Regions from separate parts of the Pseudomonas sp. CBS genome, predicted to be linked through region 1. Evidence: riboswitches for the same ligand, from Rfam matches in the RefSeq annotation. Region 1 holds a riboswitch; the other holds the start of a gene.
What was found. Region 1 has a riboswitch for manganese ahead of NVB75_RS14870 (TMEM165/GDT1 family protein). Riboswitches for the same ligand answer to the same signal wherever they lie in the genome.

Region 1 (3,208 bases):
GCCGATGCCCTGCGCAGCGGTCATCTGGGCGGCGCGGCGACCGATGTGTTGAGTGTCGAACCCCCGGTCAACGGCAACCCGCTGCTGGCCGGCGACATCCCGCGCTTGATCGTCACCCCCCACAACGCCTGGGGCAGCCGCGAAGCCCGGCAGCGGATCGTCGGCCAATTGATCGAAAACACTCAGGGCTTTTTCAGCGGCGCCCCGCTGCGCGTCGTCAGTTGATAAACTGCGCCCCTTTTCAAGGAGCAGACCATGGATCCGCGCAGTGAAGTACTGCTTCGCCAGGCCGAACTTTTTCAAGGCGACGTGCTGCTGGTGGGCTTGCCCGCCGACGACCTGCTGGGCCGCCTGCCCAATGCCCATGGCTGGAGCTGGCACGCCGGCGACCAGGCCGCACTGGACGCACGTTTTGCCGAGCGCAGCCAGTTCGGCGTGAGCGTGCCCGAGCGTTCGTTCGACACGGCGGTGGTGTTCCTGCCCAAGTCCAAGGACCTCACCGACTACTTGCTCAATGCCGTGGCGGCGCGTTTGCCCGGCAAAGAGTTGTACCTGGTCGGGGAAAAGAAAGGCGGTATCGAAAGTGCGGCCAAGCAACTGAACCCGTTCGGCAAACCGCGCAAGCTCGACAATGCGCGGCACTGCCAGTTGTGGCTGGTCACGGTGGCCAATGCCCCCGAGCCGGTTGAGCTGGAAAGCCTGGCGCAGGTGTTCGAGGTGCCGCTGGCTGAAGGGCCGCTCAAGGTGGTGAGCCTGCCGGGCGTGTTCAGCCACGGTCGCCTGGATCGCGGTACTGCGCTGCTGCTGGAGCACCTGGACAAGTTGCCAAGCGGTCACTTGCTGGATTTCGGTTGTGGGGCTGGCGTGCTGGGGGCGGCGGTCAAACGTCGATACCCGCATAACACGGTGACGATGCTCGACGTGGATGCCTTCGCCGCCGCCAGCAGTCGCCTGACCTTGGCGGCCAACGACCTGGAAGCCGAAGTGTTGACCGGTGATGGCATCGACGCAGCACCGATGAATCTGAACACGATTTTGAGCAACCCGCCGTTCCATGTCGGGGTGCACACCGATTATTTCGCCACCGAGAACTTGCTGAGAAAAGCAGCCAAACATCTGGCAAAAGGCGGCGAACTACGCTTGGTAGCGAATAGTTTCCTGAAGTACCAACCGCTGATCGAAGAGCATCTTGGGGTGTGCGCAATCAAGGCAGAAGGCCAGGGTTTTCGCATTTACCGTGCCAAGCGCGGCTGAAATCTTTTTCCAAAAGAAGGCTTGCCGAATGGATTTTGCCTAGGCAGAATCCGCTCCGTCCTAGGGGAGTAGTCTCCCACGAGCGCCACGCTCGTCCGGCATACGTCAACATACTTGGTCAACAGGCCATGGCGTATGCGACCCAGGAGTCCGCACAGACGGACCGGGGTTTGACAAGACCTATGACACGAACACCTTACCCGGGGCGGGAAGGCTGTACGTGTCATAGCCGTGTCGACCCGCCCCTGGAACTTACCTGATGCTGGATTCCCTGCTTGTCCCTACCGCAATCGTTGCCTTGGCCGAAATTGGCGACAAGACGCAACTGCTCGCGCTCATTCTCGCTGCACGCTTTCGCAAACCCTGGCCGATCATCGCCGGCATCGTCGCCGCGACCCTGGCCAACCATGCGGCCGCCGGTGCCGTGGGGGCCTGGTTCGGGAGTTTCTTCTCGGATGCGGTGTTGCACTGGATCCTCGCGGCGAGCTTCTGTGCCACCGCGCTCTGGACCCTGGTGCCCGACAAGCTCGACGATGACGAAGCCAGTACATCCCGCAAGTTCGGGCCATTCCTGACCACGCTGATCGCGTTCTTCCTCGCGGAAATCGGCGACAAGACCCAGATCGCTACCGTGATGCTCGCGGCGCAATACCCGGAACTGTGGCTGGTGATTATCGGCACGACCCTGGGCATGTTGATTGCCAACGTACCGGTGGTGCTGGCGGGGAATTTCGCGGCGGACAAATTGCCGCTGACGCTGATTCGTCGACTGGCGGCTACGGCATTTTTCATCCTGGCCATTGTTGCGGTGTACAAGGCCATGCAGAGCAGTGGCTGGATCTAAACGCTACCCCATATGGGAGCTGGCTTGCCTGCGATAGCATCACCTCGGTGCAACTGACACACCGAGGTGCCTGCATCGCGGGCAAGCCCGACTCCAACACAAGCCGGGCCCCCATATTCAGATTTGCATTTCAGCCTTATAAATCAGGATTTTTTCGCCTGCTGATACAACGGCATCACCTTCGGAATCGCCGCCTGCAACGAGGCGATCCGGCTGTCGGAGGCCGGGTGAGTGCTCATGAACTCAGGTGGCGAGCCTTCCGAGGCCTTGGCCATTTTGTTCCACAGGGTAATCGCCGCGTTCGGGTTGTAACCGGCACGCGCCGACAACTCCAGGCCAATCAGGTCCGCTTCGTTTTCGTTGCTGCGGCTGTTGGGCAAGGTCATGCCGTAGTTGGCCACGGTATCGGCCAGCGCCAGGCTGTCCTGACCCAGGCCGAACAAGGCACCGGCCCCCTGCTTCGCCATTTCGATACCGTAGGCCTTGGACATGGCTTCGCGGCCGTGCTCACGCAAGGCGTGGGCAATTTCATGGCCCATCACGGCGGCGAGTTCGTCGTCGGTCAGTTTGAGATTGTCGATCAACGCGCTGTAGACAAAGATCTTGCCGCCAGGCCCGCAGTTGGCGTTCATCTCGTCACTTTTGATCAGGTTCACTTCCCACTTCCACTGCGCCGCATCCGGGCGGAAGGTGGGCGCCTGGGCGATCAAGCGGTTGGCAATGGCCTGTACGCGCTTGGCGTTGGCACTGGTCTTGTCCACCAGGCCTTTGCCACTGGCTTCGCCCAGGGTCTGCTGGTACGACTGCGCATACATCTGGTCGACTTCCTGGCTCGACAACATGCTGAACATGTACTGCTTGCGCTCGACGCCCACGGCACCGCCGCTGGTGGTGTTGACGGACTGACAACCGGCGAGCATAACCGCCGCGCCCAACGCACATACCGCTACTGTCTTTTTCATCAACCTGCTCCCTGGAAACATGGCGCGTATCGTAGTCGGCCAATTGTATCGACGCCAGATACAACAGACGTGTAGCTGCCTGATTTCAGACATATCCCACACCGCCGCAAAAAATTCACAAAACGCTGGCGACCATTCCATTTGCGAC
Region 2 (3,208 bases), 3.5 Mb from region 1:
GCGAACGCTGCCCCCAGGCCATGAGCCAATGCATCGAGCGCCCGCGCCTGAACCTGATCAACCCTGTCGGCACTCGCAAAAGCGCGTGCTGGCTGACTGCCGGGGAGTCGGTGTAATGACAGTGCCTCAAGATTCACTGCTGGCCCTGCGGGATGTACGGGTCAAGTTCCCGGTAAAAACCGACTGGCTGGGCCGCCCGCGCGGTTATGCCCACGCCCTCAATGGCATCGACTTGCAGGTGCGCCGTGGGGAAACCCTAGGGATCGTCGGCGAATCCGGCTGCGGCAAAAGCACCCTCGCCCAATTGCTGATGGGCCTGGTCAAGCCCAGCGACGGCGAAGTCGACTGGGTCTACGAAAGCGCCCGGGAACGTCACCGTCATGTACAGATCGTGTTCCAGGACCCGCAATCGTCCCTCGACCCACGCCTGCCCATCTGGAAAATCATCACCGAGCCGCTGTTCGCCCTTGGCGACACGCCCAAGGGTGAAATGCGCACCATCGCCGCCAAGGTCGCCGCCCAAGTAGGCATCCGTGCCGAATACCTGGACCGCTACCCGCACCAGTTCTCCGGTGGCCAGCGCCAACGCATTGCCATCGCCCGAGCACTGGCCTCCAACCCGAGCATCCTGGTGCTGGACGAACCGACCTCGGCCCTGGACATCTCGGTCCAGGCGCAAATCCTCAACCTGCTGGCCGAGCTGCAACGCCGACTGGGGCTGACCTACATCCTGATCTCCCACAACGTATCCGTGGTGCGGCACATGGCCGACCGGGTGGCGGTGATGTACCTGGGGCAAATTGTGGAACTGGGGTGTGCCGAGCAAGTGCTGGAGCAGCCGAAGCATCCCTACACCCAGCTGCTGCTGGAGGCGGTGCCCAAGCTGGGGGTGGCGCTGGACGATGCCTATGTCAGTGCACCGACAGAGCTGCCGGGGAACCGGGTGTTGCCGGGCGGGTGCTTTTTCCTTGATCGCTGCCCGCGCCGCACCCAAGGCTGCGAACGGCCGCAGCGGTTGACCGGTGGGATGAGTCAGCAGGTGCGGTGTCATCTGGAACATCCGTGAGGCACGGTTAACAAAATTTTCATGTAGCCAAGGCTATGATCCGCCACCTCGTTGGGGAGTAGCCTGCTTCGGATTCTCGAAGCGTTCGTATCAACATTCTCGGCAACATGCCGTGGTGCGAACACCATTTTGGTTGGTGAGACCAGCGACACATCCATGCCTGAAGTCGGGCGTGTGGTTGTGTCGTTGACTCATATAGCCCGACTGGAAGCCTTACCGTGAACCCCATTTCCCTCATTCTTCTCGCCCTTGCCATGTCCACGGACGCCTTTGCGGCGGCCATCGGCAAAGGTTCCAGCCTGCACAAACCGCGTTTGACCGAAGCCCTGCGGGCCGGTCTGATCTTTGGTGTGATTGAAGCCATCACGCCGATTATTGGCTGGGCTATTGGCCAGGCTGCCACTCGCTGGGTGGAACAGTGGGACCACTGGATCGCCTTTACCCTGCTGGTAGCCCTGGGTCTGCACATGATCTACAACGGCTTGAAGGCCGATGATCCAGAGGAAGAGAAACCGAGCCAGCACTCGTTCATGATTCTTGCCGTAACGGCGTTTGCCACCAGCATCGATGCCCTGGCGGTCGGCGTGGGCCTGGCGTTTGTTGACGTGAATATCCTGGTGGCCGCTGCGGCGATCGGCTTGGCGACGATGACCATGGTAACCATCGGCATGATGCTCGGCCGGGTGTTGGGCACTGTGGTGGGCAAGCGCGCCGAGATGGTTGGCGGCGTGGTGTTGATGCTGGTGGGTGCGACGATCTTGTATGAGCACCTGTCGGTCTAGACACTTGCGAAGATCAAAATGTGGGAGCGGGCTTGCTCGCGAAGGCGGTGTGTCAGTCGCTGAATATGCCAGCTGAACCACCGCTTTCGCGAGCAAGCCCGCTCCCACACAAGCCCGCCCCCACAGGGGATCTGCGGCGATCAATCAGGCCGCGTGTTTTTCTTTCTTCAGGCTCTCGATGTCGATCACAAACCGATACTTCACATCGCCCTTGAGCATGCGCTCGTAGGCTTCATTGATGCTCTGGATGTCGATCATCTCGATGTCCGAGACGATCCCGTGCCTGGCGCAGAAATCCAGCATGTCCTGGGTTTCCTGGATGCCGCCGATCAACGATCCGGCCAGGCTGCGGCGCTTGAAGATCAGGTTGAACACAGTCGGTGACGGATGTGGGCTGTCCGGCGCGCCTACCAGGGTCATGGTGCCGTCGCGCTTGAGCAGGTTGAGGAAGGCATCGAGGTTGTGAGACGCGGCCACGGTGTTGAGGATGAAGTCCAGGGAGTTGGCAACCTTGGCCATTTCATCCTGGTTCTTCGACACCACCACCTCATCGGCGCCCAGGCGCAGGCCGTCTTCGCGCTTGTTCGGCGAGGTGGTGAACAACACGACGTAGGCGCCCATGGCGTGGGCGATTTTCACCGCCATATGCCCCAGGCCACCCAGGCCGACGACGCCAACGCGCTTACCCGGCCCGACCTTCCAGTGGTGCAGCGGTGAGTAGGTGGTGATGCCTGCACACAGCAGCGGCGCGACCGCCGCCAGGTTGCTCTCGTCGTGGGAGATGCGCAGGACGAACTTCTCCTTGACCACGATAGTGTCCGAGTAGCCGCCGAAGGTGTTTTCGCCACCAAACACCGGGCCGTTGTAGGTGCCGGTGAAGCCGTTTTCGCAGTACTGCTCTTCGCCCTCGGCGCAGGATTCGCACTGCTGGCAGCTGTCGACCATGCAGCCGACACCGGCCAGGTCGCCTACCTTGAACTTGCTGACATTGGCGCCCACGGCGTTCACTCGGCCCACGATTTCATGGCCCGGCACCGACGGGTACAAGGTGTTGTGCCATTCATTGCGTACGGTGTGCAGGTCCGAGTGGCAGACGCCGCAGTAAAGGATGTCGATCTGCACGTCATCGGCCCCGGGGGCGCGTCGTTCAAACGTGAAGGGCTTGAGTGAATCCTTGGAGTCACGAGCGGCGTAGCTGTAAGTCTTGGCCATTTCGTTCACCTGTTTGTTCAGACGGTTGAAGTCAGTTGACCAGCATAGACGCTGAACCGTTCAACCGAGCACGCCCGTACAATCCGCACGGCAACCCGGCCCCTAAGCTGGCGACTTTTCGATCACGCTGAAAAGTGCTGGAGAATGG

Region 2: it holds a riboswitch for manganese, as region 1 does, so the genes downstream of both, mntP (manganese efflux pump MntP) here and NVB75_RS14870 (TMEM165/GDT1 family protein) in region 1, are expected to answer to the same signal.

The regions. Positions count from the first base shown of each region.
Region 1 covers NZ_CP102929.1:3,283,818-3,287,025, forward strand. Annotated here, with positions in the region: gene NVB75_RS14860 (2-hydroxyacid dehydrogenase) at 1-225, shown strand, start outside; gene NVB75_RS14865 (class I SAM-dependent methyltransferase) at 256-1,254, shown strand; yybP-ykoY riboswitch at 1,306-1,425, shown strand; gene NVB75_RS14870 (TMEM165/GDT1 family protein) at 1,514-2,098, shown strand; gene NVB75_RS14875 (M48 family metallopeptidase) at 2,242-3,060, opposite strand.
Region 2 covers NZ_CP102929.1:7,018,144-7,021,351, reverse strand. Annotated here, with positions in the region: gene NVB75_RS32120 (ABC transporter ATP-binding protein) at 1-116, shown strand, start outside; gene NVB75_RS32115 (oligopeptide/dipeptide ABC transporter ATP-binding protein) at 116-1,066, shown strand; yybP-ykoY riboswitch at 1,108-1,274, shown strand; gene mntP (manganese efflux pump MntP) at 1,285-1,848, shown strand; gene NVB75_RS32105 (NAD(P)-dependent alcohol dehydrogenase) at 1,993-3,060, opposite strand.